3 regions of the Streptomyces sp. NPDC089919 genome follow, and region 3 is predicted to be linked to each of the others. Evidence: riboswitches for the same ligand, from Rfam matches in the RefSeq annotation. Region 3 holds a riboswitch; each other region holds the start of a gene.

Region 1 (9,469 bases), on a different contig from region 3:
GACGCTGGTGACGCAGCCGGACGGGGCGGCCGAGCCGATCGCCGCGGTCAGGACGTCGCCGAGGGTGGTGGTGGTACCGGTCGGCGTGATGGAGACGGCGCAGGCCTTCAGGTTGCCGGCGCCGTCGTCCACAGTGAGCGCCAGCTTGGTCGCGGTACCCGAGGTGAAGGCCGACTGGGCCACCCACTGCGGCGCGCCCGGGGTGACCGGGACGGGCGGGGCGGAGGTGAAGCCGCCGCCGACCACCGCGCGCAGCGCGTCGATCGAGGCGTAGGCGCTCGGGGCGGTGTCGCTGGGCTTGTACTTGAAACCGCCGGCAGGGTTGTACTGGTTGGCGATGAGGAAGTCGACCGGGGTCCTGCCGGCCAGGGTGACGAAGTCGCCGGTCTGGGCGTTGATGCCGCAGGCGTTGAGGCCCGCGACGCCCCAGCCGTTGGAGCTGGTGTTGACGCCGTACATCGAGTTGAAGGCGCCGGTGGTGTTGACCAGCTTGCCCTTGAGGAAGTCCTTCGCCTGGACGACGTCGGCGTCGGTGTTCGGGACGCCGGAGGCGCACAGGGCGGCCATCGCCGCGCCGGTCATGTCGACGTCGCCGGCGGTGGCCAGGGCGGTCGGGTTGCCCTCGGCCTTGCTGTACTGCCAGCCGCCGTCGTTGTGCTGGTTGGCGCGGATGCGGGCCACCAGCGAGTCGGTGAGGGACTGGGGTATGCGGACCCCGCCGGCCTGCGTCTTGGCACCGCCCAGGGCGAGCGCGGCGAAGACGGTGCCGTTGAAGTTCGCGGACGGGCCGAAGTAGCCCGGCTCGGCGGTCTGCCAGTAGGAGTAGATGTTCGCGATCAGGTTGCGGGAGGCCGAGACCCGGGCCGGGTCGATGCCGGCCGCGTTCGCGTTGAGGGCGCCCCGCTCGTAGTCGGTGACCACCGGCGAGGCGGAGGGCCAGCCGGACGTGCCGAGCAGGTTGCGGTAGACGGTCCGGGCGTTCTTCGTGGTGTCCCCGCCGGGGTAGACGTCGACGACCGCGGTACCCGCGGCGGCGAAGGCGCTGAAGGCCCACTCGTTGGACAGCCCGGATCCGGCGTACGAACCGTCCGCGGCCTGGAGGGACTTGAGGTACGTCACACCGTTCGCCTTGGACGTGGCGATCTGCGCCGGGGTGGACGTGGCGAAGGCCGGCAGCACGGTCAGCGCGAAGGCGCCGAGCGCGGCGGGCGCCGCGAGCGCGAGACGGCGGGAGGTACGGGAACGGTTCATGGCCTGCTCCTGGGGTCGGCGGACGCCGGCCGGCCGCTCGTCCCCGACGGCACGCCGCAGGACGGCACGGCCGGGGGAGGGGGCCGCCGTCCGGAACGCGTGGTACGGCTTCCTGATGCTTCGTCACCGCACGGGCATTCGGGCTCGGCACGGCGTCCGCCGTGCCACACCGCTGCGCGTCAGCTCCGGATTCGCACCGGATTCCCCCATGTGGCGCCCAGGACGCTACCTGAGTGATCAAGGGTCCGCCAGCGCGGTCGAGCAGGGGCCGACGGCGCCGATCGGATGAGACGCACCCCACCTTGACGGCGCTGTCCGGGGCGTGTTCGATGTCGGCTGATAAGTACTCAGCCCCAGGGGAAGCCGGTCGAATTCCGGCGCTGACCCGCAACCGTAGGCCCGGCACCGTCCCGGGCGAGCCGGATTGCCTGTGGCCGTGTCAGTGCACGAAGAACGCCGTCGCGGACTACGGCGTGGTCGTCATCGCCCCCGCGGAGCTCGCGCACGGGGCGTCCCGCCACGTTCCCGTACTCCGTCCGGCACGGACGAGGGGCCGCGGGTGAAGACCGAACAGCAGGCGAACCGGCACAGGAGCGCCGGGCGCAGACTCCTGGGCCTGGGCGCGGCGTTGGCGCTGACGTGCGGTGCGGCGGTCGCCTTCCTCGCACCTGCCACACCTGCCAGCGCCGACCCCCTCACGAAGTGCACGGCCACCGTCGGCGCCGTCGTCGCGGTCGACTTCGGCCCCTTCGGCGGGAAGGTCGTCCGCGGCTGCGACACCACTCCGACCACCGGCTACGAACTGCTGCACGAGGCCGGCTTCACCACGGCCGGCACCGTCCACGACGGCCCCGCCTTCATCTGCCGGATCGGCACCGCCTCCTTCAACTCCGGCAAGCAGTACCCGACTCCGGACAAGGAGGCCTGCGAGCTCACGCCGCCGGCCTCCGCCTACTGGTCGTACTGGATCGCCTCGCCCGGACAGAAGAAGTGGACGTACAGCCCGCTCGGCGCCATGTCCCGCACCCCCAAGCCGGGCGACGTGGACGCCTGGGTGTACGGCGGCACGGACATCGGCGGCAGCAAGGGCCGGCCCACCTTCTCCCCGGACGACGTCCGGGCCGGCGGCGGTTCGAAGCCCCGGCCCACGGACCCGGCCAAGCCCGGAATCCCCTACGGCGCCGTCGACATGGCCGCCGCCACCCGTTGGGTGACCGGGCAGCTCAAGGACGGCGAGCGGGTCGTCGACGTGACGACCGGCGCCCCCAACCACCTGCTCACCGCCGAGAGCGTCTTCGCGCTCGCAGCGGCCGACCGCAAGAGCCCGACGGCCGCCAAGGCCGCCGCCTTCCTGGCCCGGCCCGAGCAGACCGATGCCTTCGCCTACCCGGCGGGCAAGGACCAGGTCCCGGAGCCGGCCGCCGCGGCCCGCCTGGCCCTGACGGCCGAGGCCATCGGCGGCGACCCGCACGCGACCGGCGGCCACGACCTGCTGGGCGACCTCGTCAAGAGCGTCTGCCCCAGCGGCTCGGACGCCCCCGCGCCCCTGCCGGGCTGCACCGTCAAGGGCGACTTCCCCACCACCTCCGGACAGGCCGAGGGGCAGGCGCTCGCCGTCATCGCCCTGGTGGGCGGCCGTCTGAAGCCGCCGGCGGACGCGGTGAGCCGGCTGACCGACTTCCAGTGCGAGGACGGCGGCTTCACCAGCATGCTCATCCGCCCCGGTGACTGGTGCGACAGCGAGGCCGGCGCCACCGGCCTGATGGTCCTCGCCCTCAAGCGGGCCGGCGGGTACACCGCCGAGGTGGCCAAGGCCCGTGCCTACCTCAAGAAGGCCCAGCTCGCGGACGGCGGCCTGCCGGCCGCCTCGTACGGCACGGTGGGCAGCGCCTACGCCACCGGCTTCGCCGCCCAGGCGATGCGCGCGCTCGGCGACGTCGACGCGGCGGACGCGGCCGTCTCCTGGCTGTCCAAGCAGCAACTGACCAGTGGTGCCTTCGCGTTCGAGGCCGGGGGCACCGACCCGCTGCTCTACGCCACCGTCCCCGCGACCGTCGCGGGCGCCCGCACCGACCTGTTCGCGCTGACCCGCGAGGAGCCGGCACCGACCCCCACGCCCACCGTGCCCACCACCCGGCCGACGGCCGGCCCCACCACCGTCCCGGGCGCGGCCCCCGACCCGAAGAAGGGCTCGGCCTACCTCGTCAAGAGCAGCCGCCTGATCAAGGGCCACTACTACGAGAGCACCCCCGGCACCGGATTCGCCGACTTCGGCCTGACCATCGACGGGGCGTACGCCCTGGCCGCCACCGGCGCCGAGAAGACCGCCCTGCGCGGGATCGTCGACTTCCTCGACCGCGGCGGCAAGGACGGCGCCGGCCGCACCATCAACAACTGGACCAACATCGGGACGAAGTACGCGGGCGGCGGCTCCCTCGGAAAGACCGCCCTGCTCGCCGAAGCCGTCGGCCGCAACCCGCGCAAGTTCGCCGGCAAGGACCTGATCGCCGCGCTCGCCAAGGCGGTCTGCCCCGCCAAGTCCCCCGCTCCCGACCGGAGCTGCGCGGCCAAGGGCGCCTACACCAACGCCACGTCCGTGTTCTCGCAGTCCCTGGGCGTCATCGCCCAACTGCGCGCCGGCGAGAAGACCGCCGCTGCCCGGCCCATCGCGTACCTCAAGACCCTCCAGCAGCCCTCCGGAGCCTGGGTGAGCCTGATCGGCGAGCCCAGCAAGGCCGAGGTGGACTCCACCGCGATGGCCGCGATGGCCCTCGACCTGCTGAAGGACAAGAACTCCCAGGCGGCCGTCGACAAGGCGCTGGCCTGGCTCGCCAAACAGCAGAAGACCGACGGCGGCTTCCCGGGCGCCTCCGGCAACTCCGTCAACTCCGCCGCCCTCGCCGTCCAGGGACTGTCCCTGGACAAGACGAAGTACCAGCGCCAGATCGCCAAGGCCCGGAAGTTCCTGGCCTCCCAGCAGAACAAGGACGGCGGCTTCAACATCGCCAAGGGCGGCCAGCGCGGCTCCGACCTGCGCGCCTCCACCCAGGCCGTGGGCGGCGCCACCGGCATCTCCTTCGGCACCCTCAAGCGCAGCCTGACCGGCACCGCGGCCCAGCCCAGCACCGGAGCGTCCGCCTCGCCGACCGCTTCGACCTCGCCCCGGATCGTGACCCCCGGGGAGAACGGCGGGGCGGGTGGCGCGGGCGGACCGCTCGCCTCCACCGGCGCCCAGGTGGCCGGGATCGGTGGCGCGGCGATGCTCCTGACCGTTCTCGGCGCCGCGTTCGTACGCACCGCCCGCACCCGGATCGCCACGGGCGGTGCCCACCGGTGAACCGCCGCTCCCTCGCCCGTACCGCTGCGGCCCTCGGCGTGACCGCCGCTGCCCTGACCGCCACCGCGGCCCCCGCCGGGGCCGCCCCGCAGCCCATCGGCCGGTGCACGACGACCTCGGGCGTCGTCCTGGCCGTGGACTTCAGCCACTGGGGCGGCCCGGTCTACCGCTCCTGCGGCACCACCCCCACCACCGGCTACGAACTCCTCAACCAGGGCGGCTGGCGCACCACCGGCACCGGTCACGACGGCCCCGCCTTCATCTGCCGCATCGGCTACAGCGGTTACAAGGGCGGCAAGCAGTACCCCACCCCGCAGCAGGACGACTGCGTGCTGACCCCGCCGGCCTCCGCGTACTGGTCCTACTGGCACGCCGACCCGGGCCAGCGCACCTGGTCCTACAGCCAGCTCGGCGCCATGCTCTACAAGCCCAAGCCGGGCAGCGTCGACCTGTGGATCTTCGGCGGGACCAACATCGAGGGCACCGAGGGCAAGCCCACCGTCACCCCCGACCAGCTGCGCGCCCACAACACCGAGCCCACCGGCGGCTCCCGGCCGGAGCCCAGGGACACCCGGACCGCCGCGCCCCTCCCGCCGGGCACGAACACCGGACCGAAGCCCCAGCCGCAACCGACGACGGCCGCCCCGCAGCCGTCCCCGACCCCGCCGCCGACGACCGCGGCACCCAGCCCCAGCGCCAGCCCCAGTGCCTCGGCCAGCCCCTCGCCGAGCGCGTCCGAGGCGTCCTCGCCGCCCGCCGTCGCGGCACCGGCGCCGAGCCGCGGCCCCGTGGTCGTCGACGCGGCCCCGGCCTCGGACGCGGCGCACGACGCCGGCTCCTACCTGCCCGCGGTGGCGACCGGCGCCCTGGTCCTGCTGATCGGCGGAGCGGCGGCGTACGCGGCGGTCAAGCGCCGCCGCGCCGAGTAGCCCCGGATGGCCCGAACCTTCACACCGGCCACGGTCAAGCCGCCCGGGTCCGCCCGCGCGGCGGCCCCGGGCGGCCGCCGCCTGCCCCGCACCCTGCATCCCGTGGCCTGGTGGACCTGGGCGCTGGCCCTGGCCACCGCCGTGAGCCGCACCAACAACCCGCTCCTGCTGTTCCTGGTGCTGGCCGTCCTCGGCTACGTGATCACCATGCGCCGCACCGACGCGCCCTGGGCCCGCGGCTTCCCGTACTACCTGTACCTGGCCCTGACCGTGGTCACCATCCGGGTGCTCTTCCGGGCGGTCTTCGCCACCGGCGTCACCCCTCACGACCACTTCCTCTTCTCCCTGCCGCACATCCCCACCCCCGACTGGTACGCCGGCATCCAGCTCGGCGGCCCGGTCTCGCTCGAGGCCTTGCTCTCGGCCGCCACCGACGGCCTGCGGCTGGCCTGCATGCTCTGCTGCATCGGCGCGGCCAACACCCTCGCCAACCCGAAACGCGCCCTGCGGGTGCTGCCCGGCGCCCTGTACGAACTCGGCGTCGCGGTCACCGTCTCCATCAGCGTCGCCCCCCAACTGGTCCAGAGCGTCCAGCGGGTGCACCGCGCCCGGCGGCTGCGAGCCGGCCGCACCAAGGGCATGCGGGCCCTGCGCGGGATCGTCGTCCCCGTGCTCGAGGACGCGCTGGAGCGCTCGCTGCGCCTCGCCGCCGCCATGGACTCCCGCGGGTACGGCAGGGCCGGCACCGCCACCCGCCGCTCCCGGCGGATCACCGGTGTGCTGATGCTGCTGGGCATGTGCGGCCTGTGCGCCGGCGCCTACGGCCTTCTGGACGCCACCGCGCCGAAGCTGCTGGGGCTGCCCGCCATGGCGGCCGGCGCCCTGCTCTGCGTCGCCGGACTGCGGCTCGGCGGCCGGCGGGTCACCCGCACCACCTACCGGCCGGACCCCTGGCTGCTCGCCGAGTGGGCGGTGGCCGGCTGCGGAGTGCTCTCGGCGGTGCTGCTCTTCAGCAACGCGGGCTTCAACGCCGCCGAGCTGAACCCGTCGATCTACCCGCTCAGTTGGCCCACCCTCCCGTTCGTCCCCGCCGCGGCGATCCTCCTCGCGGGGGCCGCCGGCTTCATCGCACCGCCGCCGGCCCCCCGCCCCACCGCCCCCGTCCCCGCACCGCGCACCGAGGCAGCCCCGTGATCACCTTCGACCAGGTCACCGTCCAGTACGAGGACACCGCAGAACCCGTCCTGAAGGAGGTCGACCTGACCGTGGAGGAGGGCGAACTCTGCCTGGTCGTCGGCCACACCGGCGTCGGCAAGTCCACCCTCCTGGGCGCCGTCAACGGCCTGGTCCCGCACTTCACCGGCGGCACCCTGTACGGCCGCGTCCTCGTCGACGGCCGCGACACCGCCGAGCACCCGCCCCGCGAACTCGCCGACGTCGTCGGGGTGGTGGGCCAGGACCCGCTCGACGGATTCGTCACCGACACCGTGGAGGAAGAACTCGCCTACACGATGGAACAGTTGGCGATCCCGCCCGCCACCATGCGCAAGCGCGTCGAGGAGACCCTCGACCTCCTGGGCCTGGCCGACCTGCGCCACCGGGCCCTGCACGAACTCTCCGGCGGCCAGCAGCAGCGCGTGGCCATCGGCTCGGTCCTGACCGCGCACCCCCGGGTCCTGGTCCTGGACGAGCCCACCTCCGCACTCGACCCCACGGCCGCCGAGGAGGTCCTGGCCGCCGTCACCCGGCTGGTGCACGACCTCGGCGTCACCGTCCTGCTCGCCGAGCACCGGCTGGAGCGCGTGGTCCAGTACGCCGACCGCGTCATCCACCTCCCCGGCGGCGGCCGGGTGGTGTCGGGGCCGCCCGCCGAGGTCTTCCGCACCACGTCCATCGCACCACCCATCGTGGAGCTGGGCCGCGCCGCCGGCTGGGATCCGCTGCCCCTGTCCATCCGCGACGCCCGCCGCGAGGCCGCCCCGGTCCGCACCCGGCTGGCCGGGACCGTGCCCGGTCCGGCCCGGCCGCCGGTCACCGCCGGCCCCGAGTTGCTGGCCGCCCGCGGCATCACCGTCAGCTACCAGGGCGTGCCCGCCGTCCGCGAGGTCGACCTGACCCTGCTCGGCGGCGAGGTCACCGCCCTGATGGGACGCAACGGCTCGGGCAAGTCCTCGCTCCTGTGGGCCCTGCAGGGCTCCGGCCCCCGCGCGGCCGGTACGGTCCGCATCCCGCAGCCGGCCCCGGCCGGGCCCGCGGACCCGAAGAAGCTGTCGGCCGCCGAGGCCAGGAAACTCGTCGGCCTGGTCCCGCAGACCCCCACCGACCTGCTGTACCTGGAAACCGTCAAGCAGGAGCTGGAACAGGCCGACACCGAATCGGAGGTGCGGCTCTCCGGCACCACGGCCCGAGCCGTCCTGGACCGCCTGGCGCCCGGCATCCCCGACGGCACGCACCCCCGCGACCTGTCCGAGGGGCAGAAGCTCGCCCTGGTCCTCGCCATCCAACTCGCCGCCGCCCCACGGGTCCTGCTCCTCGACGAGCCCACCCGCGGCCTCGACTACCGGGCCAAGGAACAACTCATCCGCATCGTCGACGACCTCGCGGCCGAGGGCCGGGCCGTGGTGATCTCCACACACGACGTCGAGTTCGTGGCCCGGGCCGCCGACCGCGTCGTCGTCATGGCGGAGGGGGACGTGGTGGCCGACGGCCCCACCACCGAAGTCATCGTGGCGTCCCCCGTCTTCGCCCCGCAGACCGCGAAGATCCTCGCCCCGCTCCCGTACCTCACCGTCGCCCAGGCCGCCGCCGCCCTGGCGCAGGACAGCGGGGCGACGGCGTGAGCGCGCTCGGCCCCGCCATCCGGATCGGCCCGCGCGCCGGGCTGGTCATCGCCATGGCCGCCTTCCTCGGGATCGTCGCGTTCTTCTGGCCCTTCCTGGTCGCCCCGGGGAAGTTCGGCTCCAATTACGCGCCGCCGCTGATCTTCGGTGTGCTGCTGGTGATCGTCCTCTGCGTGGTGATCTCGGAGATCGCCGAGGGCGGCATCAACTCCAAGGCGCTGGCCATGCTCGGCGTCCTCTCCGCCGTCAACGCGGCCATCCGCCCGCTGGGAGCCGGGACCGCCGGCATCGAGACGGTCTTCTTCATCCTCGTGCTGGCCGGCCGGGTCTTCGGTCCCGGCTTCGGCTTCACCCTCGGCTGCACCTCCCTCTTCGCCTCCGCCCTCATCACCGGCGGGGTCGGGCCCTGGATGCCGTACCAGATGTTCGGCTGCGCCTTCGTGGGCATGCTCGCCGGCTTCCTCCCGAAGGCGACCGGCCGCCGCGAGGTGCTGCTGCTCGCCGGCTACGGCTCGGTCTCCGGCTACCTCTTCGGCTTCCTGCTCAACCTCTCCTTCTGGCCCTTCTCCCTCGACCCGAACAGCTCCATCGCCTACCTGCCCGGACTGCCCTTCACCGAGCAGTTCCAGCGCTACCTCGCCTTCGACCTGGCCACCTCGCTCGGCTGGGACACCGGTCGGGCGGTGACCAACTTCGTGTGCGTCTGCCTGGCCGGCCCGGCCGTCCTCACCGTCTTCCGCCGGGCCGCCCGCAAGGCCCGCTTCCAGGCCCCGGTCCGCTTCGACCGCACGGACGGGGGAGCCGGGGTCTGAGGGCGGCTCGCGGGCGGAGTACCTTATTGCGCATATCTTGCAATTAGTGACATGGCGCGAAAGAGGTAGACGTGGCAGCTCCGGTGGTGCTCGGGATCGAGTCGTCCTGCGACGAGACGGGCGCCGGCATCGTCTCCGGCGGGCGGCTGCTGGCCCACGTCGTGGCGACGAGCATGGACGAGCACGCCCGGTTCGGGGGCGTGGTGCCGGAGATCGCCTCCCGCGCCCACCTCCAGGCCTTCAACCCGGTGGTCCAACAGGCCCTCGACCAGGCCGGGCTGCGGCTGCGCGACCTCGACG
Region 2 (9,469 bases), on a different contig from region 3:
TACCGGCAGACCATCACCTCGCTGGCCCGGGCCACCGAGATCGCCGGCTACACCCGGCCCGGGCACGCCCGCCGGGTGGCGGCGCTGAGCTGCGCGGTGGGCCGCGAGCTCGGGCTGACCGAGCGGGAGCTGACCGTGCTGGAGTACGCCGCCCTGATGCACGACATCGGGCAGCTCTCGCTGGTCGACCCGGTGCCCAGCGGGGCCACCGCCGCGCTGCCGGCCGCCGAGCGGGAGCGGATCGCCCGGCTCGGCGGCGAGGTGGCCCGGCAGACCGGCGTGCCGGCCGAGGTGGCCGTGGTGGTGGAGCGGCAGGCCGACCCGTACCGGGAGCAGCCGGTGGCGGCCCGGATCGTCCGGGCCGTCAACGCCTACGACGACCTGGCGGGCGGCTCCCCGTACCCGGGCGGCTCCCTGGCGGCCCTGGAGCAGCTGCGGCTGGCCACCGCGCACGAGTACCAGCCCGAGGTCGTGGAGTGCCTGGCACGGGTCCTCCAGCGCGACGGCGGCCGGTCCCGGCCGGCCGGAGTCACCGCCTTCCCGGCTGGGTAACCCATGGGTAATGAGCGGCCGTCCGAGCGGGCATGGTTGGATGCGAAGTGAGAGTGTCCGCAAGGCTGCACCGCAGGCCCAGCCCCGGCTGGGCGGGTGCCCCCAGGCAGGCGGGAATCGTGAGGATCTTCGGGAAGGTACGGCATCGGCCCTCCGCCTCGTGGCGGCAGGCCACCGACCGCGCGTTCACGCTGATCGGCGACGGCCGGTACGAGGACGCGGGTGCGCTGCTGACGCGCGCCGCGGACTTGGAGCCCTGGCTGTCCGAGTCCTGGTTCAACCTGGCCCTGCTGCACAAGTTCCGGCACGACTGGGAGCAGGCGCGGGCCGCCGGGCTGCGCGCCGTGGCCCTGCTCGACCGGGAGACCGGCACCCCCGACTGGTGGAACGTCGGCATCGCCGCCACCGCCCTGCAGGACTGGCCGCTGGCCCGCCGGGCCTGGCAGGCGTACGGCCTCAAGGTGCCCGGCGACCCGCGCGGCGGGGCGCCCACCGGCGAGCCGGTGGGCATGGAGCTGGGCAGCGCCGCGGTCCGGCTGTCGCCCGAGGGTGAAGCCGAGGTGGTGTGGGGCCGCAGACTGGATCCGGCCCGGATGGAGGTCCTCTCGATCCCGCTGCCCTCCTCCGGGCGCCGCTGGGGCGAGGTGGTGCTGCACGACGGCGTCCCGCACGGTGAGCGGGTGACCGCGGCCGGCCCCTCCTTCCCCGTCTTCGACGAGATCGAGCTGTGGGCGCCCTCGCCGGTGCCGACCTGGGTGGTGCTGCTGGAGGCGGCCACCGAGGCCGACCGGGACGCCCTGGAGCAGCTGGCCTCGGACGCGGGCTTCGCCGCCGAGGACTGGTCCTCCTCGGTGCGGCTGCTCTGCCGCACCTGCTCGGAGAGCGCCATGCCCAGCGGCGAGGGCGACGGCGAGCAGCTGGACCCGCACGACCACAGCGAACCGGGCCACCCCGGCCCGCTCGGCCACCGGACGGCCGGCTCGGGCTCCCTGTGGGTGCCCGAGCGGGAGTGCGGCATCGCCGCCCCCGCGGGCCTGGTGCGCGGGCTGCTGGACGGCTGGGTGGCCGACAGCCCCGACACCCGCGAGTGGCGGGACCTCGAAGAGGTCTGCTGAGCGGTCCGCCGAACCGGCCCGGCCCCCTGCCCGTAGGCTGTACGGGTACACACGGTGACTTGAGGAAGGCGTACGGCGGACATGGCGCAGCAGGAGACGGAGCAGCAGGGCGAGGTCAACGACGGGTACGTCGTGGACACCGAGGACTGCGAGGCGCGTGAGCTCGCCCACCGCGAGCGCGGCACGGCCCGCCCGATCACCGTCGTGGGCAACCCGGTCCTGCACCGGGAGTGCAAGGACGTCACCGAGTTCGGCGACGAGCTGGCCGCGCTGATCGACGACATGTTCGCGAGCCAGAAGGCCGCCGAGGGCGTGGGCCTGGCCGCCAACCAGATCGGCGTGGACCAGAAGGTCTTCGTCTACGACTGCCCGGACGACGACGGCAAGCGCCACACCGGCGTGGTCGTCAACCCGAAGCTGGTCGAGCTGCCGGCCGGCGCGCGCGTGCTGGACGACTCCAACGAGGGCTGCCTGTCGGTGCCGACCGCCTACGCGGCGCTGGCCCGCCCGGACTACGCCGAGGTCACCGGCCAGGACGCCCAGGGCAACCCGATCAAGGTGCGCGGCACCGGCTACTTCGCCCGCTGCCTCCAGCACGAGACCGACCACCTGTACGGCTACCTGTACATCGACCGGCTCTCCAAGCGCGAGCGCAAGGACGCCCTGCGCCAGATGGAAGAGGGCACCCCGCGCTACGAGACCGTGCCCAACGCCTAGTCGGCACCCGCCACGCGGAAGGGCCCCGCACCGGAACTCCGGTGCGGGGCCCTTCGCATTGGCCGGCTAGAAGTCCTCGTCGAGGTCGACCGTGCCCTCGACGGCGACCTGGTAGGCCGAGGGGCGGCGCTCGAAGAAGTTGGTCAGCTCCTGGACGCCCTGCAGCTCCATGAAGGAGAACGGGTTCTGCGAGCCGTAGACCGGCGGGAAGCCGAGGCGGACCAGGCGCTGGTCCGCGACGCACTCCAGGTACTCGCGCATCGACTCGGTGTTCATGCCGGGCAGGCCGTCACCGCACAGGTCGCGGCCGAACTGCAGCTCCGCCTCCACGGCCTCCTTCAGCATGTCGGTGACCTGCTGCTGGAGGGCGTCGTCGAAGAGCTCCGGCTCCTCCTTGCGGACCGTGTCCACGACCTCGAAGGCGAAGTTCATGTGCATGGTCTCGTCGCGGAACACCCAGTTGGTGCCGGTGGCCAGGCCGTGCAGCAGGCCCCGGCTGCGGAACCAGTACACGTAGGCGAAGGCGCCGTAGAAGAACAGGCCCTCGATGCAGGCCGCGAAGCAGATCAGGTTCAGCAGGAAGCGGCGCCGGTCGGCGGCGTCCTCCAGCCGCTCGATCTTCTCGACCGAGTCCATCCACTTGAAGCAGAACTGCGCCTTCTCGCGGATCGAGGGGATCTCCTCGACCGCGTCGAAGGCCGCCGCGCGGTCGTCCGGGTCGGGCAGGTAGGTGTCGAGCAGCGTCAGGTAGAACTGGACGTGCACGGCCTCCTCGAAGAGCTGGCGCGACAGGTACAGGCGCGCCTCCGGGGAGTTGATGTGCTTGTACAGCGTCAGCACCAGGTTGTTCGAGACGATCGAGTCGCCGGTCGCGAAGAACGCGACCAGGCGGCCGATCATGTGCTGCTCGGCGGGCGTCAGCTTCGCGAGGTCCGCGACGTCCGAGTGGAGGTCGACCTCCTCCACCGTCCAGGTGTTCTTGATCGCGTCCCGGTAGCGCTCGTAGAAGTCCGGGTAGCGCATGGGCCGGAGGGTCAGCTCGAAGCCGGGGTCGAGCAGGTTCTTCTTTTCGGTGGGCATTACTGGCAGGCCTCGCAGGACTCGGGGTTCTCAAGGGAGCAGGCCAGCGCCTCGGCATCGACGGCCTGCGGGAGGGGGGTGGCGGCGGCCGGGACGGCGGCCGTGCCGGACGCGGCGCGGGCGATCTTCGTCGCCGGGCGCGAGCGCAGGTAGTACGTGGTCTTCAGGCCCTGCTTCCAGGCGTACGCGTACATCGAGCTGAGCTTGCCGATGGTGGGCGTCTCCAGGAACAGGTTGAGCGACTGGCTCTGGTCCAGGAAGGGCGTACGGGCCGCGGCCATGTCGATCAGGCCGCGCTGCGGGATCTCCCAGGCGGTGCGGTACAGCTCGCGCACCTCGGCCGGGATCCAGCCGAAGCCCTGCACCGAGCCGGAGGCCTCACGCAGCGCCTCGCGGGTCTGCGCGTCCCAGACGCCGAGCTTCTTCAGGTCCTCCACCAGGTAGGCGTTGACCTGGAGGAACTCACCGCTGAGCGTCTCGCGCTTGAAGAGGTTGGAGACCTGCGGCTCGATGCACTCGTACACGCCGGCGATCGAGGCGATGGTCGCGGTCGGCGCGATGGCCAGCAGCAGGGAGTTGCGCATCCCGGTCGTGGCGACCCGGGCGCGCAGCGCGTCCCAGCGCTCCGGCCAGTTGAGCTCGACGTCGTAGTGGTCGGGGTGCAGCACGCCGCGCGCGGTCCGGGTCTTCTCCCAGGCCGGCAGCGGGCCGTGGCGCTCGGCCAGGTCGCAGGAGGCCTCGTACGCCGCGAGCATGATCCGCTCGGCGATCTTCGTGGAGAGCGCCTTGGCCTCGGCCGAGTCGAAGGGCAGCCGCAGCTTGAAGAAGACGTCCTGGAGGCCCATCGCGCCCAGGCCCACCGGACGCCACTTGGCGTTGGAGCGGCCGGCCTGCTCGGTCGGGTAGAAGTTGATGTCCACGACCCGGTCGAGGAAGGTCACGGCGGTCCGGACGGTCTCGTCCAGCCGCTCCCAGTCCAGCTCGCCGGCCTCGGTCACGAAGGCGCCCATGTTGACCGAGCCGAGGTTGCAGACCGCGGTCTCGCCGTCGTCGGTGACCTCGATGATCTCGGTGCACAGGTTCGAGGAGTGCACCACGGCGCCGGGCTCGGCGGTCTGGTTGGCGGTCCGGTTGGAGGCGTCCTTGAAGGTCATCCAGCCGTTGCCGGTCTGCGCCAGGGTGCGCATCATGCGGCCGTACAGGTCCCGGGCCGGCATGGTCTTGCGGGCCAGGCCCGCGGCCTCGGCCTTGGTGTACGCGGCGTCGAACTCCGCGCCGTACAGGTCGACCAGCTCCGGTACGTCGGAGGGGGAGAAGAGCGACCACGGGGCGTCGGCGTTCACCCGGCGCATGAACTCGTCCGGGATCCAGTGCGCGAGGTTGAGGTTGTGGGTGCGGCGGGCGTCCTCGCCGGTGTTGTCGCGGAGCTCCAGGAACTCCTCGATGTCCGCGTGCCAGGTCTCCAGGTAGACGGCGGCGGCGCCCTTGCGGCGGCCGCCCTGGTTGACCGCGGCCACGGAGGCGTCGAGGGTCTTGAGGAACGGCACGATGCCGTTGGAGTGCCCGTTGGTGCCGCGGATCAGCGAACCGCGGGCGCGGATGCGGGAGTACGCCAGGCCGATGCCGCCGGCGTGCTTCGAGAGCCGGGCCACCTGGTGGTAGCGGTCGTAGATCGAGTCCAGCTCGTCCAGCGGGGAGTCCAGCAGGTAGCAGGAGGACATCTGCGGGTGCCGGGTGCCGGAGTTGAAGAGCGTCGGCGAGGACGGGAGGTAGTCCAGCCGGCTCATCAGGGCGTAGAGCGAGGTCACTTCCTCCAGCGCGCGGACGCTGTCGTCCTCGGCGAGGCCGCAGGCGACCCGGAGCATGAAGTGCTGGGGGGTCTCGACCACCTGGCGGGTGATCGGGTGGCGCAGCAGGTAGCGGCTGTGCAGGGTGCGCAGGCCGAAGAAACCGAAGCGGTCGTCGGCGCCGGCCGCGACGGAGGCCTCGACCAGGGCGTCCAGCCGGGCGGCGTGCAGCTTGACGAAGTCGGCGGTCCGGTCGGCGATCAGGCCCTCGCGGTGGCCCACCTCGACGGAGGCGGCGAAGGAGGTCGCGCCCTGGCCGGTGGCCTCGTCGGCGATGGCGAGGGTGAGCAGCCGGGCGGCGAGCCGGGAGTAGGCGGGGTCCTCGGAGATGAGCCCGGCGGCGGCCTCGGTGGCCAGGCCGCGCAGCTCCGCCTCGTCGGCGGTGGCGCTGCGGCCGCGCAGGGCGGCGGCGGCGACCCGGCCCGGGTCGGTGTCCGGGAGGTCCGCGGTGAGTTCCGTGAGGGTGCGCAGCAGAGCGGCGCCGGGGCCCCCGGGCTCGGCAGGAGTCTCGGACGGCTCGGACACGGCGCGCGGTGCGGCAGGCGCGATGGTCACGGTGGGGGGCTCTCCCTCGCTCGGCTCCGGTCACCACGGCGGGCGGGCGTGCGGGGGCGCGTGCGGGCGTGGCAGAAACGCGTACTCCGCACGGCGTCCACCGGCCCAACCGCGAGGCCCGGACGTCTCGGCACCCGGTTCGGTCGACCCGGGCACACCGTCGGCAGGTCCTCGGACTCCCGATGCACGAATGCGTGCACTTCATACCGTTGCGGGACAGTTCCGGATTCTCACCGGATTCCCCTGCGGCGACAGCGAGGACGAGCATACATGTGGGGGCGCCTGATCGTGTGACCCCCTAGATGTTGTGTCGCCCGCGACGGGGAGTCCCGGGGCCGTGTCTCTCCGCTACCGTCCTGCGGAGGCGGGGCGCCCGGTACCGGGCCCGTACCGGGGCATGCCGCAGGGCCCTCCCCGCGGCCCGGCCGGGCGCGTCGTACGACGGCCGGCGGGCGGCCGCGGGGACGGCCGGAAACGATCGGTGGACTGCCGGGGCCCTACAGGTCCAGCCCGTACGTCAGGAGGCTCAGGCCCGGGCGCGGGGACCAGTCGCGTTCGGGGGAGCGGGTGAAGCCCAGGCGTTCGTAGATGCGCTGCGCGCCGCGCATGGCGGGCTGGGTGGACATCACCATCCGGGTCACCCCGGGGGTCGCCCGGGCGCGTTCGAGGCAGGCCCGGACCAGCGCCTCGCCGGCACCCCGCCCGCGGCCCTCCCGGGCCACCGCGAGCATCCGGAACTCCGCCTCGCCCGCGCGGGCGATGTCGGCCAGTGGGCTGCCGGGCGGGGCGTACGCCAGACCGCCCAGGAGCCGCCCCTCGCGGTCGACGGCGACCAGGACGGTGCCCTGGGCCGCCCGGCCCGCCACATCGCGCAGGACGGCCGCGTAGGGGTCGTCGTCATGCCCTTCGAGCAGGCCGTCCAGGACGTAGGCGCGGGCGGTGACCTCGCCCAGCTCGGCGTATTCGGCGGGCAGGGCTTCCCTGATCACGATGTCCATGCTCCGAGTGTGCCGCACCGGTACGGCGGAGGGCCGCCGGGGATCCCCCGACGGCCCTCCGGCCCCGCGGCGCCGCGCTCAGCAGCAGCGGAAGCCCTCGCGCGGATCCGCCTCGCGGGCGTCCGTACGGGCCCGCTCGAACTCCCGGCGGGTCGGCACCGCCGCCCCGGGGTCGTGCGCGCGCAGGTGCGCGAGGTGCCGGTCGTAGGCCGCCTCGCCGGTGAACTCGCGGACGTAGAACCGGATCCGGGCCAGCAGGCCGGCCGCCGTCACGAGGTCACGCCCTCCTTGACGCGGCCGCCGCCCGAGTCGAGTCCGGCGGCCGCGAGCTCGGCCTTCTCCTCGGCCGTGGCGATCAGCCCGGCCGGGGCGACGATCTTCGACTCGACATAGGGGGCCTCGTGCAGCACCACCGACTCCGGCCTGCGGGCCGCCTGGACGCAGACCCGCAGCGCGTCCGCCAGCACCACCACGATCAGGACCGCGAAGAGCGCGGACAGGACGCCGTCCACGGTCGAGTTGGTGACCACGGTGTGCATGTCGTCCAGCGACTTGGCCGGCGGCAGCACCTTCCCGGCGTCGATGCCCGACTGGTACTTGTCGCGCTGGGCGAAGAAGCCGACCCGCGGGTCGTCGGAGAAGATCTTCATCCAGGAGGCGGTGAGCGTCACCGCGGCGTCCCACACCAGCGGTACGCCGGTCACCCACGCCCACTTCAGCCGGCCGGACTTGACCAGCAGGGTGGTGCACACGGCCAGGGCGACCGCGGCCAGCAGCTGGTTCGCGATGCCGAAGAGCGGGAAGAGCTGGTTGATGCCGCCGAGCGGGTCGTGCACGCCGACCCACAGGAAGTACCCCCAGGCGCCCACCACGAGCGCGCTGGAGATCCAGACCCCCGGCTTCCAGCTGACCTGCCGGAAGGGCTTGTAGACGTTGCCCAGGGTGTCCTGGAGCATGAAGCGGCCCACCCGGGTGCCCGCGTCCAGCGTGGTCAGGATGAACAGCGCCTCGAACATGATCGCGAAGTGGTACCAGAAGGCCTTCAGCCCGGCCCCGCCGATCACGCCCGAGAAGATCTCGGACATGCCCAGCGCGAAGGTGGGCGCACCGCCGGTCCGGGAGAGCAGGCTGGCCTCCTCCACGTCCTTGGCGGCCTGCGCCAGCGCCTCGGGGGTGATGCTGAAGCCGAGGTGGCCGATGGCCTCGGAGGCGGTCTGCACGGTCGTGCCGACCACTCCGGCGGGGGAGTTGACGGCGAAGAACAGGCCCGGCTCGATGATGCAGGCCGCGATGACGGCCATCACGGCCACGAACGACTCGGTCAGCATCGCGCCGTAGCCGATCATCCGGACCTGGGTCTCCTTCTGGACCATCTTCGGGGTGGTGCCCGAGGAGACCAGGGCGTGGAAGCCGGAGAGCGCGCCGCAGGCGATGGTGATGAAGACGAACGGGAACATCGAGCCGGCGAAGACCGGCCCGTCCCCGCGCGAGGCGAAGTCGGTGACCGCCGGCATCTTCAGCGTCGGCATGGCGATGACCACCCCGAGCGCCAGCAGCGCGATGGTGCCGACCTTCATGAAGGTGGACAGGTAGTCGCGCGGGGCCAGCAGCAGCCACACCGGCAGCACCGAGGCGAGGAAGCCGTAACCGACCATCCACAGCACCAGGGTGGTGGGCTTGAGGGTGAAGAAGTCGGCCCAGGAGGACTCCGCCACCCAGCCGCCGGCCACCAGCGAGAGCAGCAGCAGCGCCACGCCGATCAGCGAGACCTCGGTGACCCGACCGGGCCGCAGCACCCGCAGGTACACGCCCATGAAGAGGGCGATCGGGATGGTCATGCCGATGGAGAAGACGCCCCAGGGCGAGTGCGACAGGGCGTTGACGATCACCAGCGCCAGCACCGCCAGCAGGATGATCATGATGGCGAAGACCGCGACCAGGGCCGCCGCGCCGCCCACCGGGCCGATCTCCTCGCGCGCCATCTGGCCGAGCGAGCGGCCGTCGCGGCGGGTGGAGAAGAAGAGCGTGACCATGTCCTGGACGGCGCCGGCGAAGATCACGCCGGCCACGATCCAGATGGTGCCCGGCAGATAGCCCATCTGTGCGGCGAGCACCGGGCCGACCAGCGGACCGGCGCCCGCGACGGCCGCGAAGTGGTGGCCGAAGAGCACCCGCCGGTCGGTCGGGTGGAAGTCGACACCGTTGTCAAGGCGTTCGGCCGGGGTGGCCCGCGACTTGTCCACCCGCAGCACCCGCCGGGCGATGAAGCGCGAGTAGAAGCGGTACGCGATGGCGTACGAGCCCAGCGCCGCGGCGAGCAGCCAGGCGGCCGAGATCTCCTCGCCCCGGGAGAGCGCGAGCACCCCCCAGCCGAGCGCCCCGACCAGGGCGACCAGGGCCCAGACCGCCATTGCCGCGGGCGTCATGCCCCCCGACGGCGAAGGCGGGTCCGCCATGCCGGCCGGACCCGCCGCGTTCCGCTCCGATCCCGTTGATCCCGTTGATCCCGGTTTCGCCATGACCCTCGTCCCCTCGTGATCATCTACGCAATGCGCAGGGAATCTACGGGGACCTGCCCGCTGGAGGTAAGACCCCGTCCGTATAC
Region 3 (9,469 bases):
CCACCTGCTCGGCTTCCCCTGCCACTGAGAGGCACACGCACCATGTACGCCTCCACTGTCAGAGGTCTTCTCGTCCGCGGCATGCTCGCGGGCCTGATCGCCGGGCTGTTCGCCTTCGTCGTCGCCTACGCCGTCGGTGAGCCCCCGGTCCGGAGCTCCATCGCCGTCGAAGAGGCCTCGGCCGCCAAGGAAGCCGCCCCGGCGGCCGGCCACGCGCACGACCACGCCGGTCACGGCGCGGCCGCCGCGCCCGCCGCCGAGGAAGAGGAAGAGCTGGTCAGCCGCCCCGTGCAGTCGACCGTCGGCCTCGCCACCGGTGTCCTGGTCTACGGGGTCGCGCTGGGTGGCATCGCCGCCCTCGCGTTCTCGTTCGTCCTCGGCCGGGCCGGCGGGTTCAGCCCGCGGGCGACCGCGGCGCTCACCGCCGGCGGTGCCTTCACCCTGGTCTACTTCGTGCCGTTCCTGAAGTACCCGGCCACCCCGCCGGCGGTCGGCAACCCCGACACCATCGGGCAGCGCACCACGCTGTTCTTCCTGATGATCCTGCTCAGCGTGCTGCTCGGGGTCGGCGCGATCATCCTCGGGCGCCGGCTGGCACCGCGTCTGGGCAACTGGAACGCCACGCTGACCGCCCTCGCCGGCTTCGTCGTCGCCACCGGGCTCGCGTTCCTGGTGCTCCCGGACAACACCGACGCCGTCAAGCCGGAGTTCCCCGCGGCCGTGCTGTGGGACTTCCGGGTGGCCTCGGTCTCGGTCCAGGTCGTCATGTGGGCCGTCTTCGGAGTCGTCTTCGGCGTCCTCGCCCAGCGGCTCCTGGCCCACCGCACCGACCCGGCCGGCACCCAGGCCCCGGCCGCCCAGCCGGTGTCGTCGCTGGTCTGACCCGCACAGCGGTCCCTGCCGGCCCCGCCGCCCCTCCTCGGAGGGGTGGCGGGGCCGCGGTCGTCTCCGGGCCGTCGGGGCGGTCGGGGCCAACGCCCCTGGAAGGGAGTACTGTTCGGGACCACCCCGGACACCTCGTACCGGTGTCCGCATGCCGGACGGGATTCGCCGCCACGCGATCAGGGACCCTAGGCTGGCCGGGCAGCTGGTTCACCCCGTCCGCCAGGCGGGGTGTCGTAAGAGGGAACCCGGTGGGAATCCGGGACTGCCCCGCAGCGGTGAGCGGGAACGACCGCCGTCATACGCACTGGGACCGGAGAAACGGTCCTGGGAAGCGACGGCCAGTAGGTGCCCGCCGGGAGACCGGCAGGCGTGCCCGCGAGTCCGAAGACCTGCCCGTTGCCCGCACCCGGACGGTTCCGTGTGCGGATATCCCGGTGACCTCGTGGGCGGGTCGGCGTACACAGCGAGCGGCACCCCGGGCATCCGTCCCGCGGCGTGGGCCGCCCGTTCCGTCGTTCCCTTCGCGTCCGCGTCCCGTCGCCGGGATGTTCCTGGAGACATCTCGCGAAGGAGAGTTCCGTGACAGCGAAGCCCGCAGCCGCGGCAGCACGAGCCACCGTGTACGGCTACCCCCGACAGGGGCACAACCGCGAACTGAAGAAGGCCGTCGAGGGCTACTGGAAGGGCCGCGTCAGTGCCGACGCCCTCCGGGAGACCGCCGCCGACCTGCGCCGTTCGAACTGGCGGCAGCTCACCGAGGCCGGCATCCACGAAGTGCCCACCGGTGATTTCTCGTACTACGACCACGTCCTGGACACCAGTGTCATGGTCGGCGCTGTCCCCGCCCGGCACCGCGAGGCGGTCGCCGCCGACGCCCTGGACGGCTACTTCGCCATGGCGCGCGGTACGCAGGACGTGGCGCCCCTGGAGATGACCAAGTGGTTCGACACCAACTACCACTACCTGGTCCCCGAACTGGGCCCCGACACCGTCTTCACCGCCGACGCGGCCAAGCAGGTCGCCGAGCTCACCGAAGCCCTCGCGCTCGGCCACGCCGCCCGCCCGGTGCTGGTCGGCCCGATCACCTACCTGCTGCTGGCCAAGCCGGCCCCGGGCGTGGCCGCGGACTTCGAGCCCCTGACGCTGCTGGACCGGCTGCTGCCCGTCTACGCGCAGGTCCTGGCCGCCCTGCGCGCCGCCGGCGCCGAGTGGGTGCAGCTGGACGAGCCGGCGCTGGTGCAGGACCGTACGCCCGCCGAACTGAACGCCGCGGCCCGCGCCTACCGCGACCTCGGCGCCCTCACCGACCGCTCCAAGCTGCTGGTCGCCTCGTACTTCGGCCGGCTCGGGGAAGCCCTCCAGGTCCTCGCGGCCTCTCCCGTGGAGGGCCTGGCCCTGGACTTCACCGAGGGCGGCGCGGGCAACCTCGCGGACCTCGCGGCCGTGGGCGGCCTGCCCGGCAAGCGGCTCGTGGCGGGCGTGGTCAACGGCCGCAACATCTGGATCAACGACTACCAGAAGTCCCTCGCCACCCTGGGCACCCTCCTGGGCCTGGCGGACCGGGTGGACGTCGCCGCCTCCTGCTCCCTGCTGCACGTCCCGCTGGACGCCTCGGCCGAGCGCGACCTCGACACCCAGGTCCGGCGCTGGCTCGCCTTCGCCCGCCAGAAGACCACCGAGATCGCCGTCCTGGCCCGCGGCCTGGCCCAGGGCACGGACACCATCGCCGCCGAACTGGCCGCCAACCGCGCCGACCTCGCCTCCCGGGCCGGCTCCGCCCTCACCCATGACCCCGCGGTACGCGCCCGCACGGCGGCGATCACCGACGCCGACGGCCGCCGCGCCCAGCCCTACGCCGAGCGCACCGCAGCCCAGCGCGCCCACCTCGGGCTGCCGGCGCTGCCCACCACCACCATCGGCTCCTTCCCGCAGACCGACGAACTGCGCGTGGCCCGTGCGGACCTGCGGGCCGGGCGGATCGACACCGCCGGGTACGAGGCGCGGATCAAGGGCGAGATCGAGGAGGTCATCTCCTTCCAGGAGAAGACCGGCCTGGACGTCCTGGTACACGGCGAGCCCGAACGCAACGACATGGTCCAGTACTTCGCCGAGCAGCTGACCGGCTACCTCGCCACGCAGCACGGCTGGGTGCAGTCGTACGGCACCCGCTACGTGCGCCCGCCGGTGCTGGCCGGGGACATCTCCCGCCCCGAGCCGATGACCGTGCGCTGGACCTCGTACGCCCAGTCGCTCACCGCCAAGCCGGTGAAGGGGATGCTGACCGGCCCGGTCACCATGCTCGCCTGGTCCTTCGTCCGCGACGACCAGCCGCTGGGCGAGACCGCCCGGCAGGTCGCGCTCGCCCTGCGGGACGAGGTCAACGACCTGGAGGCCGCGGGCACTTCGGTCATCCAGGTCGACGAGCCGGCGCTGCGCGAGACCCTGCCGCTGCGCGCCGCCGACCACGCCGAGTACCTGGCGTGGGCCACCGAGTCCTTCCGGCTGACGACCAGCGGGGTCCGGCCGGACACCCAGGTCCACACGCACATGTGCTACGCCGAGTTCGGGGACATCGTCCAGGCGATCGACGACCTCGACGCCGACGTCATCAGCCTCGAGGCCGCCCGCTCCCACATGCAGGTCGCCGGTGAGCTGGCCGGGCACGGCTACCCGCGCGAGGCCGGTCCGGGCGTCTGGGACATCCACTCCCCGCGCGTGCCGAGCACCGCCGAGGCCGCCGGCCTGCTGCGCAAGGGCCTGGCGGCCATCCCCGCCGAGCGGCTGTGGGTCAACCCCGACTGCGGCCTGAAGACCCGCGGTTGGCCCGAGACCCGCGCCTCCTTGGAGCACCTGGTCGCCGCCGCCCGCGAGGTCCGCGCGGAACTCCCGGCCGAGCAGGGCTGACGGCCGCCGGTCCGGGCGGGGCGCCCCGGCGCCCCGCCCGGACCGGCCCCTACGGGGACCAGGGCCCACCAGCACCACCGCCTTCGGAGAGCACACCATGCCCACCCACGCACCACCCCACCGGATCAAAGTCCTCGGTCCGCCCGGCGACCGCCACGACGAGGTCCTGACCCCCGAGGCCCTCGACTTCCTGGCCCGGCTCCACGCGGCCTTCGCCGGCCGCCGCCGCGAGTTGCTGACCGCGCGCCGGCACCGGGCGGACCGGCTGGCCTCGGGTTCCCGGCTGGACTTCCCCCGTGCCACCTCGGGCGTCCGCGAGGACCCCCACTGGCGGACCGCCCCACCGGCCCCGGACCTGACCGACCGCCGCGTGGAGATCACCGGCCCGCCCACTCCCAGGACGGCCGTGGGCGCCCTCAACTCCGGCGCCCGGGTGTGGATGGCCGACTTCGAGGACGCCACCTCCCCGCTGTGGGCGAACATCGTCGGCGGCCAGCTGACCCTGCTCGACGTGTGCCGGCGGAGCGTGGACTTCACCTCCCCGCAGGGCCGGGAGTACCGGCTGGGAGCCGAGGTCCCGGCCGTCATGGTCCGTCCCCGCGGCTGGCATCTCGACGAGGAACACCTCACGGCCGACGGCAGGCCGCTGTCCGCGTCGCTGGTCGACTTCGGGCTGTACTTCTTCCACTGCGCCCGGCGGCAGCTCGACCTCGGTTCCGGCCCGTACTTCTACCTCCCCAAGCTGGAGAACCGGTACGAGGCCAGGCTCTGGAACGACGTCTTCGTCCTCGCCCAGGACCTCCTCGGCATCCCGCGCGGCTCGGTCCGAGCCACCGCCATCATCGAGACGATCACCGCCGGGTTCGAGATGGAGGAGATCCTCTACGAGCTGCGCGAGCACAGCGCCGGCCTCAACGCGGGCCGCTGGGACTACCTCTTCAGCCTCATCAAGACCTTCGGACACCAGGCCCGGTTCCTGCTGCCCGGCCGCACCGAGATCGCCCTGACCGCCCCCTTCATGCAGGCGTACAGCGAACTGCTCGTGCGCACCTGCCACCGGCGCGGCGCGCACGCGATCGGTGGCGTGGCCGCCCAACTCCCCGACAAGGGAGTCCCGTCCGACCGGGCCGTGCCGGCGGGGGTGGCCGCGGACAAGGAGTACGAGGCCCGCCTCGGGTTCGACGGGTCCTGGGTCGCCCACCCCGCGCTCGTGCCCGTCTGCCGCGAGGCGTTCGACCGCCGGCTCGGCAGCGGCCCGCACCAGATCCACCGCACCCTGGAGGAGGTGCGGGTGCGCGCCGCGGACCTGCTGTCCGTACGCGGCTCCGCGGTGCCGCCGCAAATCGGGGAGATCCGCGCGAACGTATCAGTCGTACTGCGGTACTTCGACGCGTGGCTGCGCGGCCGGGGGGCCGTCGCCCTCGACGGGCTGCTGGAGGACACCGCCACCGCCGAGATCGCCCGCGCGCGGCTGTGGCAGTGGCTGCGACACCGTCTGATCTCGCAGGAGGACCTGTTCGGCCTGATCGACGCCGAGTCCGCGGCCCTGGCCCGGGAGGATCCGGGAGCCCTGGTGCCGCAGGCCTGCGAGCTTCTGGAACGGACCCTGGTGGCGCGGGAGTTGCCCGCCTTCTTCACCACCGAGGCGTACCGGCGCCACCTCGTCCAGCCGACCCGGGTGGCGCCGTGAGTCCCCGGGGCCGCACGCGGCCCGCTCCCGTCGAGGGACTGCCGGACTGGGACCGGTGCGCGGTCATGGGGGTCGTCAACGTCACCCCCGGCTCCTTCTCCGACGGCGGCCGGTGGTTCGACGCGGGCGCCGCCGTCAAGCACGGGCTGGACCTGGTGGCCGAGGGGGCCGACCTCGTCGACGTGGGCGGCGAGTCAACCCGGCCCGGCGCCCCGCGCGTGGACGAGGCGGAGGAGCTGCGCCGGGTCGTCCCTGTCGTCCGGGACCTGGCTGCCGAGGGCGTCCGCGTCTCGGTGGACACCATGCGCGCAGCCGTCGCCGCCCGGGCCGTCGACGCCGGCGCGGTCCTGGTCAACGACGTCAGCGGCGGGCTCGCGGACCCCGCCATGGTCCCTGCGGTCGCGGCCTGCGGGGTCCCGTTCGTCGTGATGCACTGGCGCGGCTTCAGCGAGGGCATGAACCGCCGTGCCGCCTACGGTGACGTGATCGCCGAGGTGGTGGCGGAACTGCGCGCCCGCATCGAGGCCGTGGTGGCCGACGGCATCCCGCCGGAGCGCCTGGTGGTCGACCCGGGACTCGGCTTCGCCAAACGCGCCGAGCACGACCTGGCGCTGGTGGCGCAACTGGCCGAGGTGTGCGCGCTGGGCCGGCCGGTCCTGGTCGCGGGCTCCCGCAAGCGGTTCCTCGGCCACGTCCTGGCCGACCCGGACGGCACCCCGCCGCCCGCCCACGGCCGCGACGCCGTCACCGCGGCGCTCTCCGCCCTCGCCGCCCATCAGGGCGCCTGGGCCGTACGCGTCCACGACGTACGAGCCACGGCGGACGCGGTCCGGGTCGCCCTGGCGGTCGCCTCGGCCCGCTGAAAGCGGCCTCGGCCGGGGACGCGAACGGGGTGCGGCGGACACCACTCCGCCGCACCCCCTTCGCACCGCATGCCGCCGGGCCCCTCAGCCCGGCGGCGGCACCGGGTCCCTCAGCAGTCCCGGTCGTAGGTGTGGAACCCGCGGCCGGTCTTCCGGCCGAGCAGCCCGGCCTGCACCATCCGCATCAGCAGCGGGGGCGGGGCGTAGAGGGGTTCCTTGAACTCGTCGTACAGCGACTCCGCGATGGCGGCGACGGTGTCCAGGCCGATGAGGTCGGCGAGCTTGAGCGGGCCCATCGGGTGGGCGCAGCCCAGCTCCATGCCGGCGTCGACGTCGGCCGCGGTGGCGAAGCCGGACTCGGCCATCCGGATCGCCGACAGCAGGTACGGGACGAGGAGGGCGTTGACGACGAAGCCGGCCCGGTCCTGCGAGCGGATCACCGTCTTGCCGAGGGCGTCCCGGGCGAAGGCCGTCACCGCCGCCAGGGCGTCCTGGGAGGTGTGGAGCGAGGCGACGACCTCCACCAGCGGCAGGACGGGCACCGGGTTGAAGAAGTGCAGCCCCACCACCCGGTCGGCGCGCTCGGTGGCCATGCCCAGCCGCATGACGGGCAGGGAGGAGGTGTTCGTCGCCAGGATCGCCCCACGGTCCTCGACGATCTTGTCCAGGGCCGCGAAGACCTCGGTCTTGACCTCGGCGTTCTCGCTGACGGCCTCGATGACCAGCTGCCGGTCGGCCAGGTCCTCCAGGCTGCCGGTGAAGACCAGCCGGGCCAGCGCGTCCTCGGCCGAGATCCGATCCAACTTGCCGCGCTGTACGGCACGTTCGAGGGAGACCGCGACCCGCTCCCGGGCCGCCCGGGCGGCCGTGGCGTCCGCCTCGCAGACGACCGTGTCGAGCCCGCCCCGGGCGCAGACCTCGGCGATCCCGGCGCCCATCTGACCGCCGCCCACGATCCCGACCCGGCGCAGGTGCGCGCTCATGCTCCCGCCCCCGGCACGCGCACCAGGTGGCGGGTGTAGGCGTCGGGGGTGAAGAAGAGCGGGAGTTCGGGGGTGAGGGCGGTGCGCTCGAAGAGCTCGCGGACCTCGTCGACGGCGGCCCACGGGTACGCGGCGCCGAGGGCGGCGGCCTCCTCGTCCAGGACCCGGAGCACGGTGGCCCGGTCGAGCACGCCGTGCCGCAGCCACTGCCAGATCTGCACGCGGGCGATCTCCGCGGTCGCCGCGTCCTCCATCAGGCCGTCCAGGGCGACCGCGCCCTGGCCGCGCAGCCAGGCGTCGAAGTAGCGCAGTGCGACGGCGATGTTGGTGCGCACGCCCTGTTCGGTGGGCGGGCCGCTGATCCGGCGTACGGAGAGCAGGTCCGGGGCCTCGACCCGGACGTCCTCGCGGGTGCGGTCGAGTTGGTCCGGGCGGTCGCCCAGGACTCCGTCGAAGACCTGCCGGCAGACCGGGACCAGGCCCGGGTGCGCGACCCAGGAGCCGTCGAAGCCGTCCTCGGCCTCGCGCTCCTTGTCGAGGCGGACCTTGGCGAGGGCCGCGTCGTTCGCCTCCGGGTCCTTGGCCGGGACGTGGGCGGACATGCCCCCGATGGCGTGGGCCCCGCGCCGGTGGCAGGTGCGGACCAGGAGTTCGGTGTAGGCGCGCATGAAGGGCGCGGTCATGGTGACCTTGGCGCGGTCCGGCAGCAGGAAGTCGGTGCGGTGCCCGAAGGTCTTGATGAGGCTGAAGAGGTAGTCCCAGCGGCCCGCGTTGAGGCCGGCGCTGTGCTCGCGCAGTTCGTAGAGGATCTCCTCCATCTCGAACGCGGCGGTGATCGTCTCGATGAGGACGGTGGCGCGGACGGTGCCCTGCGGGATGCCGAGGAGGTCCTGGGCGAGGACGAACACGTCGTTCCAGAGCCTGGCCTCGTACCGGTTCTCCAGCTTGGGAAGGTAGAAGTACGGGCCGGACCCGGCGTCGAGCTGCCGCCGGGCGCAGTGGAAGAAGTACAGCCCGAAGTCGACCAGCGACGCGGGGAGGGGCCGGCCGTCGAACTCCAGGTGCTCTTCCAGGAGGTGCCAGCCACGCGGGCGGACCATGAGGGTGGCGGGGTGCTCGCCGAGGCGGTACTCCTTGCCCTCGGGGGTGGTGAAGTCGATCCGGCGCTCGATCACGTCCAGCATGGTCAGTTGGCCGCCGATGACGTTGTCCCAGGTCGGGGCGGTGGCGTCCTCGAAGTCCGCCATCCACACCTGAGCACCGGAGTTGAGGGCGTTGACCGCCATCCGACGCTCGGGCGGTCCGGTGATCTCCACCCGGCGGTCCTCCAGGCCCGGGGCGGGCGGGGCCACCCGCCAGCTGCGGTCGGCCCGGATCGCGGCGGTGGCGATCGGGAAGTCCAGCGGGGAGCCGGTGGCGAGCCGGATCGCCTGGCGGCGGCGCTCCTTGAGCAGCTGCTCGCGGCGCTCGGCGAAGGCCTCGGCGAGCAGGCCGACGAAGTCGAGCGCCGCCGGCGTGAGGATCTCGTCGTGGCGCTCGCCCGGCTCCGCGAGGACCCGGACCCGGTGCGTGGTGGCGGTGGTGGACATGCGGTCTCCTGACGAGGGATGACGAGGGGTGGGGCCGGGCCGGACGGAGACGGTCGTCCGGCCCGGGCCTGTCACGGGTGGCCCCGGGGGGGCCGGGCGGGTGGGGTTGTCCGGCGGATCAGGGCCGGACAGCTCCTAGTGGAACTGCTCTTCCTCGGTGGAGCCCGCGAGGGCGGTGGTCGAGGAGGCCGGGTTGACGGCGGTGGAGACCAGGTCGAAGTAGCCGGTGCCGACCTCGCGCTGGTGCTTGACGGCCGTGAAGCCCTGCGCCTGCGCGGCGAACTCCCGCTCCTGGAGGTCGACGTACGCGGTCATGCCGTGCTCGGCGTAACCGCGGGCCAGGTCGAACATGCCGTGGTTGAGGGAGTGGAAGCCGGCCAGGGTGATGAACTGGAAGCGGTAGCCCATCGCGCCCAGCTCCCGCTGGAACTTGGCGATCTGGTCGTCGTCCAGGGCGGCCTTCCAGTTGAAGGAGGGCGAGCAGTTGTAGGCCAGCATCTGGTCCGGGTACTGCGCGTGGATCGCCTCGGCGAACTCGCGGGCCTGGGCGAGGTC

The links. A riboswitch is a leader RNA that binds a small molecule or an ion and turns the genes downstream of it on or off. The one in region 3 is predicted to bind cobalamin.
Region 1: linked by a shared signal. The riboswitch ahead of AB0O40_RS14090 (hypothetical protein) and the one ahead of metE (5-methyltetrahydropteroyltriglutamate--homocysteine S-methyltransferase) in region 3 are both predicted to bind cobalamin.
Region 2: linked by a shared signal. The riboswitch ahead of AB0O40_RS29010 (ribonucleoside-diphosphate reductase subunit alpha) and the one ahead of metE (5-methyltetrahydropteroyltriglutamate--homocysteine S-methyltransferase) in region 3 are both predicted to bind cobalamin.

The regions. Positions count from the first base shown of each region.
Region 1 covers NZ_JBFBGK010000026.1:62,042-71,510, reverse strand. The annotation lists gene AB0O40_RS14090 (hypothetical protein) at 1-1,251, opposite strand, end outside; cobalamin riboswitch at 1,363-1,503, opposite strand; cobalamin riboswitch at 1,576-1,698, shown strand; gene AB0O40_RS14085 (prenyltransferase/squalene oxidase repeat-containing protein) at 1,811-4,588, shown strand; gene AB0O40_RS14080 (hypothetical protein) at 4,585-5,517, shown strand; gene AB0O40_RS14075 (energy-coupling factor transporter transmembrane component T) at 5,524-6,711, shown strand; gene AB0O40_RS14070 (ATP-binding cassette domain-containing protein) at 6,708-8,357, shown strand; gene AB0O40_RS14065 (ECF transporter S component) at 8,411-9,169, shown strand; gene tsaD (tRNA (adenosine(37)-N6)-threonylcarbamoyltransferase complex transferase subunit TsaD) at 9,253-9,469, shown strand, end outside.
Region 2 covers NZ_JBFBGK010000092.1:19,255-28,723, forward strand. The annotation lists gene AB0O40_RS28990 (HD domain-containing protein) at 1-552, shown strand, start outside; gene AB0O40_RS28995 (hypothetical protein) at 672-1,667, shown strand; gene def (peptide deformylase) at 1,749-2,384, shown strand; gene AB0O40_RS29005 (ribonucleotide-diphosphate reductase subunit beta) at 2,451-3,464, opposite strand; gene AB0O40_RS29010 (ribonucleoside-diphosphate reductase subunit alpha) at 3,464-5,866, opposite strand; cobalamin riboswitch at 6,011-6,151, opposite strand; gene AB0O40_RS29015 (GNAT family N-acetyltransferase) at 6,364-6,864, opposite strand; gene AB0O40_RS29020 (YbdD/YjiX family protein) at 6,943-7,137, opposite strand; gene AB0O40_RS29025 (carbon starvation CstA family protein) at 7,134-9,320, opposite strand.
Region 3 covers NZ_JBFBGK010000024.1:2,107-11,575, forward strand. The annotation lists gene AB0O40_RS13030 (CbtB-domain containing protein) at 1-28, shown strand, start outside; gene AB0O40_RS13035 (CbtA family protein) at 43-882, shown strand; cobalamin riboswitch at 1,072-1,297, shown strand; gene metE (5-methyltetrahydropteroyltriglutamate--homocysteine S-methyltransferase) at 1,465-3,789, shown strand; gene aceB (malate synthase A) at 3,887-5,479, shown strand; gene folP (dihydropteroate synthase) at 5,545-6,342, shown strand; gene AB0O40_RS13055 (3-hydroxybutyryl-CoA dehydrogenase) at 6,453-7,325, opposite strand; gene aceB (malate synthase A) at 7,322-8,914, opposite strand; gene aceA (isocitrate lyase) at 9,050-9,469, opposite strand, start outside.